DNA from 4 places in the Paenibacillus sp. Marseille-P2973 genome. Region 4 is predicted to be linked to each of the others. Evidence: riboswitches for the same ligand, from Rfam matches in the RefSeq annotation. Region 4 holds a riboswitch; each other region holds the start of a gene.
What was found. A riboswitch is a leader RNA that binds a small molecule or an ion and turns the genes downstream of it on or off. The one in region 4 is predicted to bind cyclic di-AMP.

Region 1 (3,196 bases), on a different contig from region 4:
AAGCACAATCCGGAGATTCATCAGTATTTCTGGCTGCTAATCGGGATGATTGTTCTCCGTCTATTGCTGACGCCGCTGTTCCAGGCGGGTATTCTCTACGGTCTGGTTCCCCCCGAGACCCGGGCGTCCGGCCTTCCCTTCTTCCGGGGAATGAAGGAATTCTGGAAGCCCGTCACTCTCTTCTTTCTGTTGGAGCTCGCGCTGCTCTCCCTGCCGGGAATTTGGATCGTCCCGGATTTATACGCCCTCTTGCCCCGTCTCCTTACGTCAGGCGACAGGCTCGCTCCCCTTTTGACCCTTTGTGGATATTTGCTGGGGTGGGTGGTTTACGGTTGGCTTGTCCGGCAAATCCTGCTGTTCGCCCAGTTCGGGTATCTGTTTAAGGCCGGCGTCTGGGGCTCCCTGATGCTGAGCATGAGGTATCTATTGCCGGGGATCGCCATTTCCCTTATTCTCGGAGCTGCCGGCGCCGCCTTGTTCCTTTTGTTCGGAACGGCCTCCTGGATTTGGACAGGACTGATTGCTTTAATTCTGCAACAAACCTATCCTTTCATTCGCAGTCTATTTCAAATTTGGACTCTAACCTCTCAATATCAGCTTTGGCATACCAAATCACAAAAAAGTTAAATTTTTTTCATCTTTGTCCTTCCTTGTGCCACAAGGCCTCCGAGCTTATTCGGGGGTCTTGTCCTGCGTTTTCCCCTCTCAAACTCGCTAAATAACCATTGCCAAAATATACTGGCCTTTGTTACAATAACAACAGCACAATTTCAGTAACAGTTTTGTAATTATTTTTGTCACTATTAGCAGGAGTCTTCTGCTGGGTGTCGAATAAGTAAGTAGTCAGGTGTAAATTACAGCCGAATTCCCTTCACGGGGAACGGGGGAACCACTTTGGGTGAATTGATCTCGCAAGAGAGGGATCATAGGGGACCTTCAACCGAATCCTTAAGCTAACCTCGTAGGCATTGGAAGGAGCATTTCCTTGAAAAAACAGTTAACCGCAGCAGCCGTAAGTCTTGCAATACTTTTCTCCATCGGAACTGGTAGCGCTTTCGCAGATTCCAAATTGGACACCACGATTGAAAAAGCTCTGGGAAGCGATTATGTTTCCGGCGGAACTACCACCTCTGGCTTTGACTGTTCCGGATTCACTATGTATGTCTTTTCGAAAATCGGAATTAAATTGCCGCACCAATCAGGCTCCCAGTACAAGATGGGAACCGCTGTAGAGAAGAAAGAACTGATCGCTGGCGATCTGGTGTTCTTCAACACTTCAGGCAAAGGTGTGTCTCATGTTGGTGTTTACGTCGGTGACGGCAAGTTTGCTCATGCTTCCTCCTCCAAAGGAGTTATCATCAGCAAATTGAGCGATAAATATTATGTCGAGCGCTATGTTGGCGCCAAGCGCATTATGAGCACTGATAAGTTCGAAGAAGTTACAAGCGATACTCAAGATCATGATGATGTAGAATAGTAACGATGAAGCCCGCAGAGATTCTTTATGGATCGCAATCTGCGGGTTTTTTCTTTTATTTAAACCGTCGTCCTAGGAAACATTACCCGGAGAGGACGGGATATACAGGACAAATTAACTTATTTATTCAAAAATAACAAAACAAACTTGCAAACCCGCGTTGATGTTTGGTAAAATGACCAGAGTAAATGGTAACAACTTTGTAATCACTGTTGTAACGTCGTAATCACTGTTGTAACGTCGTAATTTTTCGGGTGCATTCAACAAAGACTAGCCGAATTCCCGGCACCCGGGAAACGGGGGAACCACATTGGGTGAATTGATTTCGTTACATAGGGATCATAGGGAACCTTCAACCGAATCCTCAAGCTAACCTCGCAGGCCTTGGAAGGAGTTTAACATCTTGAGAAAGACATTCGCAGCAGCAGCAACGAGTTTAGCTATTTTGTTCACCATGGGGACAGGAAGTGCCTTTGCGGACACCACATTGACCAGCGTCGTTAAATCCGTGTACGGAACACCTTACAAATACGGAGGCGTCACGACCAACGGTTTTGACTGTTCCGGATTTACAAGATACGTGTTCAAGAAAATGGGCGTTGATCTTGCCCGCGTCTCTACCGCTCAGTACAAGCAAGGTACCCCGGTGGCCAAGAGCCAGTTGAAAGCGGGAGACCTCGTATTCTTCAACACCCTGGGCAAAGGTAAAGTGTCCCATGTGGGCGTCTACCTGGGAGACGGAAAATTCGCTCATGCCTCTTCTTCCAAAGGAATCAGAACAGACAAATTAAGCAACACTTACTATAAAACACGTTATGTCGGGGCAAAAAGAATTTTGAGCGCAGACAGCTATTCCAGCTTTGCCAAAGAATCCTGATCACCCCTGATAGGTTGAGGCCCTCACCTCAACAGCTCGCTTGACCGCACTTGATTCTTGCCGGAATCAACGCGGTCTTTTTTCTTTCCTTCATCTTATTCATATAACGAAGGAATCGATCAAAAGGTTTCTTGGATAAAACCCATTCCAAAAATATTTTTTCCGTTCTCGTTCTCTAACACTCCATATCCTATCTTCCCTATATCCAAAATTTACCCGTTATGCGGATGCCTAAACAGGAAATTTTTAATTTACGCATTTTTTTTGCCTGCCTTCGATTTCTGGCCCCTCTTCCTCCACAAAGCCTTTACAACCAATAAAAATCCCGTTAGAGTGAGGTTAAAAAGAACTACAGCCATATGGGTAGCCGCATAGGCATTCCTATCGTTTAAGGAGGCGCAAAAATGGAAAAACCAATCGCACCATTTCGAATCGTACCCATGGAAGAAAGCCATGGCGCAGATATCAGTACTTGGCGTTACGATTCTCCCTACGATATTTATAGCTGGCTTCCCTGGGAACAGATGAAGGCGCTCGATGTGGAATTTGGGAATCCCGTTTTAAGGGCCCAGCAGTACGTCTCTTTGCTGGATCAGCAGGAGGAGCTTGCCGGATTCGCCCAGTACTTTCCTATGGAGGGCGTTACACGGCTTGGCATCGGTATGAGACCTGATTTATGCGGCCACGGGCTGGGTAAGACCTTTGTGCTGACAATCGTCGAGGAGGCCCAGCGGAGAAAGCCTAAGGATGTAATTGACCTGGAAGTGCTCACATGGAACACACGGGCGATCCGGGCTTACCAGAAGTCCGGCTTCGTGATTACCGATCTGTACGAGAAAATG
Region 2 (3,196 bases), on a different contig from region 4:
CGCTTAAGCCTTCTTTTTCAAAATAAGGCATCATATTAAGCGCAGAACCCATGGAAATGATGAAGTACAGGGAGGCGAGCACGATTCCCCGCTTGAATGAAGTATGTACTCTTGTCATGGCGCTGTACACGATCGCGAGAATTCCCAGCACAAAAGTCAATAGGGCATATCCTACATAGGTCAGCCAGTTGGCGAGCGTGGTTTGGCTTTTTACATAATCGGTATGGCTTTGCGGCACGGAGAAGTAACTATCGATTTCGGAGACCTGGCCTTCGAAATAATGAATATCGATTTGGGCATTCGATTTCCCCGCTTCATATCCCACCAGCGTTAAAGACAGACCATCCGGTGTTTCGCCCACGGAAGATTGCATATCTTCGCTGTAACCAAGCGACTTCAAGTAAGGTTGGGCTAACGCCAGCTTTTCTTCCCACGATAGGTCCTGCACTCCCGAGGTAGCGGCATCAGCTTCGGATGAACCGCCGCCCAATCCCTCGATGTCCGGAAACCCGGTTTCGGGGTATTCTTTAAAGCCGACCGCCTTGCCCGTGGTCATATGGATATCTACCGTTACGGCTTTGAGCAGCCCGCCTGGCTTATTGATGCGGACTTGAAAGATGTCGTAGGGGAACTGCTTTTCATACTTTTTAAGGTAATCTTCCATTAAACCTTCCCGGGTCAAATACCCGTATACATCAGCGCGCGTCTCGTAAGTAACCAGGGCATCGTTGAAGGGACCGGTTAATCCGAGCGTCGATTCCGCGAATTTGACGGCAGCTTCCTTGGCCTGCACCTTCGTAATTAACTGAGTCGATTGTTCGACCTGCAGCGTTTCGGAAGCGGTTGTCGGGACAATCTGGAGTAAAATAAAGACGATGAGTCCAATGACGGCGAGTATCCATAAGGTCCTGGTCTTTATCCCGCGCGTCTGCGGTTTTAAATCGGAATACATACGAAAACTCCTTTTAACGATTTTTTGTTGAATCTGTATGATTTCGGTACTTCCATGTCACAGTAAAGATAACACAGGGGAGATTTCTTCGCCAGAGACGAAGCTTGTTTCGCGTAAAAGCGCAATAACCACGGCAAATCCCAGCATGGCTTAGATAAGCATTCACCTTACGGTCTGTTTCAACTCTTTTAAGTCATTTTCGATCTATTTCATCCAATTAAACCTTTGTGATGGAAGTGAATAAGGATTATAATCCAATTTGACGAAAATGAAATGAAAATGAATGTAACTTAATATGTTGGCCGAATTTCTTACCGAAAACGGGGGAACCGATATTTAGGGGTGAATTTCGCTGCTTCACTTGCATTGCGCCTGGTGAAAAAGCGAATAGGGCAGACCGCGCAAGCCCGAATCCGTCAGCTAACCTCGTAGGCCTTTGCAGCAGGGACCAATCAAAAAGCATTGGATTTCCAGTGCTTTTTTTCATTGTTTCTTTTTTGCCAAATTGAGTAATGAGGTGAGCCCGTTGCTTTCCAAATGGATCAGATTTTCCCCACCCCAAGTCCTTGTGTTGGGCTTTGCGTTCATTATTTTGGCCGGTTCGCTGCTTTTGATGCTGCCGATTTCCAGTAGTACGGGAGATTCGCTTCCTTTTATTGACGCTTTCTTTACCGCTACTTCGGCAACCTGTGTGACAGGGCTTGTCGTAGTGGATACAGGAACCTATTTCTCAACATTCGGCCAGGTGGTCATTATGCTGCTGATCCAGGTAGGCGGTCTGGGGTTCATGACCATGGCGACCTTGTTCGCTCTGGTGTTTAAACGAAAGATTTCGCTGAAAGACCGGCTTCTGCTCCAGGAGGCGATGAACCAAAATACGATGGAAGGGATCGTCCGGCTGATCCGTAAGGTGCTGATGTATTCCCTGATTATCGAGAGCTGCGCCGCACTTCTGTTCACAATCCGCTGGTCGTTCGACATGCCGTTTGGCCGGGCGCTGTTCTTCGGTATCTTTCACGGCGTTTCCATGTTCAACAATGCTGGTTTTGATCTGTTCGGCGAGTACCGCAGCCTTACCCAGTATGTAAACGATCCGATCGTCAATCTCGTAACGATGTTCCTGATCGTTTCCGGAGGACTCGGCTTTATCGTTTTGTCCGACCTGATCGAGTTTCGGCAACGCCGCAAATTGTCGCTTCATTCCAAGGTGGTTCTCTCCATGACCGCCACATTGATTCTGGTCGGAGCGCTCGTTATTTTCGTGTTTGAATTCACCAACTCCAATACCTTGCAACCGCTGGATTGGGGCGGGAAAATCTGGAGTTCGTTCTTCCAGTCGGTTACGCCGAGAACGGCGGGTGCCAATACGGTGGACATCGGCGGGCTTAGACAGGCGACGCAATTCTTTATGATCATCCTGATGTTCATCGGGGCATCGCCAAGCTCCACCGGGGGCGGGATCAAGACGACGACGTTCACGATTCTGGTCGGGGCGGTCATTTCCATGATCCGCGGCCGTTCGGATCTCGTGTTGTTCCGTTACCGGCTGGCCCAGGAGCGGATTTTCAAAGCCGTCACGATCACGATGCTCGCTTTGTTCCTGGTCATCGCCGTGGCGATGGTGCTTTCGACTACGGAAGATGCCAGCTTCCTGAGCATTTTGTTCGAAACGACTTCCGCGTTCGGTACGGTCGGCCTTTCCATGGGACTGACGGGAAAATTGACGATTGCGGGGAAAATTATTATCAGCTTCACCATGTTTGCCGGACGGTTAGGGCTGCTGACGTTAGCTTATGCGCTCGGGCCGAAGAAGGGTAAAGAATTATATAGACATCCCGAAGGCAAAATGATTATAGGATAAGGGGAAAAGTGAGATGAAAACACAGCAGTTTGTAGTGATCGGCTTGGGGCGTTTCGGTTCCAGCCTGGCGCTAGAGCTGATGGACCTCGGCTACGAGGTTCTGGGCGTGGACAGGAACGAGGAAGTGGTCGAGGAATGGAGCGACCGGCTTACACATGCCGTCGTCGCGGATGCGACGGATGAAGAGGTTCTGAAGTCGCTGGGCGTTCGAAATTTCGACTGCGGGATCGTAGCGATCGGCAATGATATTCAAATGAGCATCCTGTCGGCCATCCTTCTCAAAGACCTTGGGATAAAAACGGTGGTAGCCAAGGCGATTTCCGTCCTTCACGGCCGGGCGCTGGAGAAGCTCGGCGTCGACCGGGTTATCTTTCCCGAGAGGG
Region 3 (3,196 bases), on a different contig from region 4:
ATGGACTGCTGAGCGAGCTGTGTTCTCGATTTTTAGATAGAAAGTTGTATAAATATGTAGAAGTGGAATCGTTAGATCTGGAAATGATCGACGACATCCGCGTCGCATTCAAGGACGTGGGGCTCAATCCGGATTACGATCTGGAAATTGATTTTCCGACCGATCTGCCTTATGATGTGTTTCGTCCGGACGGGGAATTTAGGGACAAGCACATCCTTCTATTGGACCGGCAGGAGCAGATCCGGGAAATCTCCGAGGTTTCGGACATTGTGCGTTCCATAAGCGGACTGCACCGGGGGAAATATCATTTGTACTATCCCGATAATAAAATTGCGCCGGTTATCGAACGGCTTCCGGAGCATATTCACGAAATATTTAAGCAAACCACATAAGAATACACCTAAGGAGGTAACAGCATGGAGTTATTTGATACGCACACGCATATGGATGCGCCGCAATTCGACGGCGACCGTGAGGAAGCGATTCATCGCGCTTTGGAACAAGGGGTAACGCGGATGATTAATATCGGTTTTAACCGCGAGACCATTCCGACTACGATGAAGCTGGCGGAGTCGTATGAATTCATTTATGCGGCGGTCGGCTGGCACCCGCAGGATGCGATTACGATGAAGGAAGAGGATTTGGACTGGATTGCAGAACTCTGCAAACATGAGAAGGTTGTGGCGATCGGCGAAATCGGACTCGATTATTACTGGGATACCTCGCCAAAAGACGTGCAGCATGAGGTTTTTCGGAAGCAAATTCGCCTCGCCCGCGAGTTGAAAATGCCGATTTGTATCCATAACCGGGAAGCCCATGAAGATGTCGTCCGCATTCTGCGGGAAGAGAAGGCGAACGAGATCGGCGGCGTCATGCATTCCTATTCGGGAAGCTGGGAAATTGCCAAAATGTGTCTGGATTTGGGATTCCATTTGTCGTTTGGCGGACCGATCACGTTTAAAAATGCAAAGCAGCCTAAAGAGGTGTTGGCGAAGACTCCAATGGACCGATTGTTGATCGAAACGGATTCCCCTTATTTAACACCACACCCTTTTCGTGGGAAAAGGAATGAGTCCGGACACGTCCGTTTGGTCGCCGAGGCTGCTGCCGAGTTAAAAGGGGTATCTCTCGAAGAAATCGCCGAAATTACCACCCGAAATGCGCTGGAACGATTTGGAATTCGGTGAAATCGGGAGCAAAAGCGGTGAAAAAAGAAGCAATCGCGAAAGATTAATGCTTTTTAACTAATTAGCAAGAGATTATTACATTTTTTTAACCATTTATTAAAATAAACGTTGTTGATTCGTCCTTTACAACATGCATCGAAACAGGATAGAATCTTTTCAGTAATCGATTTGGGGTCGCTCATTTGCAGTTGGCGATTCCGGTTACATGGTTCCATGAACCAGTCTCGCTTAATCTCCACTTGTGGGGAACGGGGGAACCAAGTACGACACGCCGGGAAGGCCCGGCCAGATCGTAATTGATTTCTTTTTGGGTCATTGGGGTGAATTCAAGGTCATTGCGCCATGAGCGAATGAACTGAGGAAGGGCGGCACTCTCGCGTCCTAACCCGACAGCTAACCTCGTAAGCGTACATTGAGAGGGCAAACTCGTGCATCCTATTACACCAAGACATTCGGAAGCCACGAAAGAGAGCCTCTTACTCTTTCTTTGGGCTTCTTTTGTTTTTGAATAAAAGTAATAGGGTCATCATACTGTGTTAAACAGGAGGTGACGGTGCCGGGCAGACTGGGGCAGGATGCGAAGTGCAGCTCATTCAAAGTGCATTTCGTAAAAATGAATTGTAGTCACGTCATATGTATCATGAATCGACCTAGACGGCGGGACTATGTAAGGAGGACGGAAGAAATGGGCTTTTTCCGCAAAAAGGAATCCCATGAATCGCGCTCATCCAGCATGTCTTACGCAATGCGGTGGAAACAAGAACATTTACGTCAAATTTCGGTTATCGGATTGTTGGCCATCGCGGTAGTACTCATCATCCTGATTTGGTCTTACAGCCAGAACAATAAAAAGATTTACTTGGTTGTTGACGGGCAAAGTCAAAAAATCGAAACCCGTCATTCGCTGGTCAATCAAGTACTGGAAGAACAGTCCATTGTGTTGGGTCCCGAGGACGCGGTATCGCGGCCGCTCGCTAGCTCCATCCAAGATGGCAACCGGATTGTCATTGTACGCGCGGTTCCGGTAAACGTGAGTGTGGACGGCACGAGCAAAGTGCATTTTACAACCAAGGACAGTGTGCAGGAAACGATTGAAGAGCTCGGCGTTACTATGGGGCAGGAGGATAAAATCACTCCGGCTTTGACCAGTAAGGTGTCGGCGAATTTAGATATTAAAATCGTCCGTGTCACCAAACATAAGGTACAGACCAAAGAAAGCGTACCTTTTACCGTCGTGAAAACATCGGACAATACTTTGCTTAAAGGGAAAACTAAAGTAGTGGCCCCGGGAAGCGAAGGTGTAGTCGTCCACAACATCGAAAAGGTATATGAGGACGGAAAATTCGTGTCAAAGCAATGGCTCGGCAAAGAAGTTGAAAAAGCAGCTTCGCCGAAGGTAGTCGCCGTAGGCACGAAGAAACCGACAGCCGTTGCGTCCGCCAGCATTTCCCGCACTTCGAACGCGGTGAATATCAGCGGGCTTACGACGAAAGGCGGCGTCTCGTTTAAATATAAAAAAGTACTTAAGAACGTAACTTTGACCGCTTATTCCGCCGAAGAAGACGGGATCGGTACGAAGACGGCTTCCGGTACCCGAGTCACGGAAGGAAGAACGATCGCGGTCGATAAGAGCGTCGTTCCTTTGGGCTGGTGGGTTTATATCGAAGGCATCGGCTTCCGTAAGGCCGAAGATACCGGCGGTGCCATCAAAGGCAACAAGATGGACGTTTATTACGACTCCCTGAAATCCGCGAAAAACTTCGGACGGAAAAAGGGCCGGACGGTGTATGTAATCGGTCCGACCAAGCCGGAGTTGAACTAACCGGGCGCGTTTACTTTGCTCAGGGAATGATATACTATTAGGATGATGAATAAGACACGGATAAGAAGAGGATGAATTCCTCTTCTTTTTGTTGTAATACAACCATTTTATTGCGGAAAGGTATGGGGCAACATGATTAAGGAGGTCATTGTGGTGGAAGGCCGCGACGATACCGTGGCGGTGAAAC
Region 4 (3,196 bases):
GGTACGGTTCCTCCGGCGATACAGGCGTGGACCCGATAGCCGTTGTCATGCGCCCACTTTACGAACTCCCGGACAGCCTCAGGCTGGTCTTCAAGGATGTCTACACCCTCATACGGAAAAACGCCGATATAAAAGGTGGTGATCGGATCGGAGCCGAAGGTTCCGGTATCATCGGCAAGCGCTTTTAACGCCGATTTGGAGCCCGGGTTCAAAAAGAGATTGTAAGCGGCTTTTTCCCAGATCCACATCGCACGGTCTTGCTTTTCAAGTGTAACCGGTTCGGGAGCCCAGTTCCCGGTATGAGCATAAACCGTAGTGCTCCGGCCTTCATTGCCGAATTCGTCGAAGGCCCTTGCCTCCAGACTGGAGGTCCGGTTACCGAGATTTTTGGCGTCCCATTTGAATTGATAGTGGTTCCCGGTTTGCTTTGCTTTCATCCATGGCCCGCCGTTGATTCGAATCTCTACCAGCTCAACGGAATTCTTGGCGTCGACGGTGATTTTTACAGGGACCGAGCCGTGGACGGTTTCATCGTCCGAAGGATTTGTAATCTTCACAACAGGGAGGCTGGCTTCGGGATTATTGACATACACCGATGTCGTAGCCGTGGAGATTCCATAACGAGACGAACTCTGCACTCCCTTGGCAATCAGCGAGATGTTGCCGTCGTATTTGGATACGTCGACATCCGCATACCAAGTGCCGCTTTCGGGTCCATTTAAGTCCTCTCTTACGGAGTTAAGCTGTTCGGTTCCATTAATAATCAATTTGATGTCATAAGTTTCGGTATACCCTCCCGTAACCCGCAGCCATCCCGGAGGTACCTGATCACCTTCCGCCGGAGAATCGATGGTCAGCATGGATTCGGCGTGAGCGTAGGGGATCTGAGCCACGAGGATAAAAGAGAAGCAAAGGAATAGAGAAGCAGTCAACCCTTTGAAAATCAATGAACCTACAACTTGATTCAATAAGGCTTTCTTTTGTTGACGAATCGGCATGAATACCCCTCGCTTTCTATCCGGAATAATTGTAAACGTTTACAATTGTATTGTAGCCGTAGTATTTTTCTTAGGGCAATAACCGTTTAATGACCTTTAATATAATGGAATGAAAAATGAAGCATTAAAGAGATATGACGTAAATGAGAGAGTTTAACCATTATGAAAACGCTCCCGTTTCATATATTTGGCAATTGCAAACTGTTTTTAGACGGTTGCCTGACTTTACTGGATTCGGCGCCGGAGTTATGATTCAATCCATGAAACAAATATCATACCATTTGTCGATCGCTGAATTTCCCGGAAACGGGAAAACGGGGGAACCAAATTGCGGCGCATCTATCTTGGCTCCAAGGCCAAGAAGCCGTTTCGTTCGTTTGCGGTCTTTAATGTGAGAGTTAAAGACCGCAAACGGACAGGGGTGAATCCCGGACGGAAACCATGGATTCCGTTCGGGTAGGGCGACTCTCACCGCCCGAATCCGACAGCTAACTTCGTAAGCGTGGATGAAGAGAGGATGGGTGAACTGTCAGCCGTATGAGTAGGCCACAGAGCGCCAAGGTGCCTCTGTGGTTTTTTATTGCCTAAACTGAAAAATTGACTGAAATTGTTATGAAAAATCGAAATGAATAATAATGTCTTTTTCGCTGAATTCTGCGAACGCAGAAGCGGGGGAACCAACGAAACGCCGATCTGGGATCGGAACGTTTCATGGGGTGAATCGCCGGAAATATCCTTAATTTCCAGCGTAGGGCGACTCTCGCGCCCGAATCCGACAGCTAACCTCGTAAGCGTAATTGGGAGAGGCAACCGCCATAAGCCCACCATGGTTATGAACACCATGCCAGAAGCTGCGGAAAGGTTCCTTCCTTTCCTGCGGCTTTTTTGCTGTGCAAAGTACTGGAATGAGCTTACTAGTAAAGTCTACCTCACCAGGAGGGGCTTTAGGTCTTGCTATTATCTGAGGGAGGAAACAAAGGTGGAGGAAGATTGTATCCTCATTGCTGCGCCAAATCAGGCAGGGCTGAATTTTGTACGGCTGCTGTTGTCTAAGCGGCGGAATGTTGCGGTTCTCGTGAACAACAAAACTGAGGAGAAACGGGCTCGTAAATTGGGGACGGTTCAAGTGATCCGGGTGAAGACGGAGGATGAGAAAACTTGGAGGATTCCCGAATTTCGGATCGGGAGGGTCTTTATTTTTGAAACTACGCTAACTTTAACATGTCGATATTTGCAGTTATGCCGTCAATGGACATCGAGTCCAATAATCGTGATTACGCCGGAGCGGCATCCGAGAATGATTTACAAGGGCCTTGGAGCGACTTATGTGATTCATTCCGGTTCCTGCGAGGTCGGATTTTTAGCAAACGGCATTCCGGAAACCGGGGATTAACAGGAATTAAAGGAGGGGGATACGCCATGATAGGGATCGGGTTGGTCGTCCTGTTCGTATTTCTTTATTTGATCTATGCCTTGATTCATCCTGAGAAATTTTAAAAAGCCTACTTTTGAGGGGGATCCCAATGGATTTAGTGCAAATGTTAGTTGTGATCGGCGTCATCATTGTACTGGTGAAACCGCTGGGCACTTATTTATACCATGTGTTTTCCGGGGAATCGAACCGTACCGACAACATATTCGGAGGTTTCGAAAGACTGATCTATAAGCTGGTCGGTTTCAAACGCCGTGAAGGCATGAGCTGGAAAAAATACGCCTTTAGCATGATTGTGACGAACGCCGTTCTGGTGGGAGTAAGCTATTTGGTTCTGCGGATTCAGCAGTTTCTTCCTTTGAATCCTAATGGGATGGGAAACATGGAATCGTCGCTTTCATTCAATACGGTCATCAGCTTTATGACCAATACGAACCTACAGCATTATAGCGGGGAGTCTGCTCTATCCTATTTCTCACAAATGGCCGTCATTACGATGATGATGTTTACTTCGGCCGCCAGCGGTCTGTGCGTAGCAATATCATTTATCCGCGGTTTGACGCAGAGAGGGCAAACGCTCGGAAACTTCTTTGAAGATTTTACAAAAGCCCATGTCCGGGTATTTCTACCGGCAGCTTTGCTCGTTACCCTAATTCTCGTGGCACTGCAGGTTCCACAGACGTTGGATCCGACCTTGACGGTTCATACGCTGGATGGCGCGTTACAGCGAATTTCGATGGGGCCCGTCGCCTCGCTCGAGTCGATC

Region 1: it holds a riboswitch for cyclic di-AMP, as region 4 does, so the genes downstream of both, KB559_RS20720 (C40 family peptidase) here and KB559_RS19255 (hypothetical protein) in region 4, are expected to answer to the same signal.
Region 2: it holds a riboswitch for cyclic di-AMP, as region 4 does, so the genes downstream of both, KB559_RS17970 (TrkH family potassium uptake protein) here and KB559_RS19255 (hypothetical protein) in region 4, are expected to answer to the same signal.
Region 3: it holds a riboswitch for cyclic di-AMP, as region 4 does, so the genes downstream of both, KB559_RS22660 (3D domain-containing protein) here and KB559_RS19255 (hypothetical protein) in region 4, are expected to answer to the same signal.

Annotation. Positions count from the first base shown of each region.
Region 1 covers NZ_JAGQEH010000014.1:34,701-37,896, reverse strand. Annotated here, with positions in the region: gene KB559_RS20730 (hypothetical protein) at 1-627, shown strand, start outside; cyclic di-AMP (ydaO/yuaA leader) riboswitch at 849-983, shown strand; gene KB559_RS20725 (C40 family peptidase) at 986-1,477, shown strand; cyclic di-AMP (ydaO/yuaA leader) riboswitch at 1,740-1,876, shown strand; gene KB559_RS20720 (C40 family peptidase) at 1,881-2,354, shown strand; gene KB559_RS20715 (GNAT family N-acetyltransferase) at 2,759-3,196, shown strand, end outside.
Region 2 covers NZ_JAGQEH010000009.1:174,199-177,394, reverse strand. Annotated here, with positions in the region: gene KB559_RS17975 (CPBP family intramembrane glutamic endopeptidase) at 1-952, opposite strand, end outside; cyclic di-AMP (ydaO/yuaA leader) riboswitch at 1,243-1,403, shown strand; gene KB559_RS17970 (TrkH family potassium uptake protein) at 1,479-2,813, shown strand; gene KB559_RS17965 (potassium channel family protein) at 2,827-3,196, shown strand, end outside.
Region 3 covers NZ_JAGQEH010000019.1:13,048-16,243, forward strand. Annotated here, with positions in the region: gene KB559_RS22645 (HD domain-containing protein) at 1-392, shown strand, start outside; gene KB559_RS22650 (TatD family hydrolase) at 417-1,187, shown strand; cyclic di-AMP (ydaO/yuaA leader) riboswitch at 1,403-1,611, shown strand; gene KB559_RS22660 (3D domain-containing protein) at 1,873-3,009, shown strand; gene rnmV (ribonuclease M5) at 3,142-3,196, shown strand, end outside.
Region 4 covers NZ_JAGQEH010000011.1:76,976-80,171, forward strand. Annotated here, with positions in the region: gene KB559_RS19250 (Ig-like domain-containing protein) at 1-998, opposite strand, end outside; cyclic di-AMP (ydaO/yuaA leader) riboswitch at 1,278-1,516, shown strand; cyclic di-AMP (ydaO/yuaA leader) riboswitch at 1,634-1,807, shown strand; gene KB559_RS19255 (hypothetical protein) at 1,978-2,391, shown strand; gene KB559_RS25605 (potassium-transporting ATPase subunit F) at 2,418-2,495, shown strand; gene kdpA (potassium-transporting ATPase subunit KdpA) at 2,522-3,196, shown strand, end outside.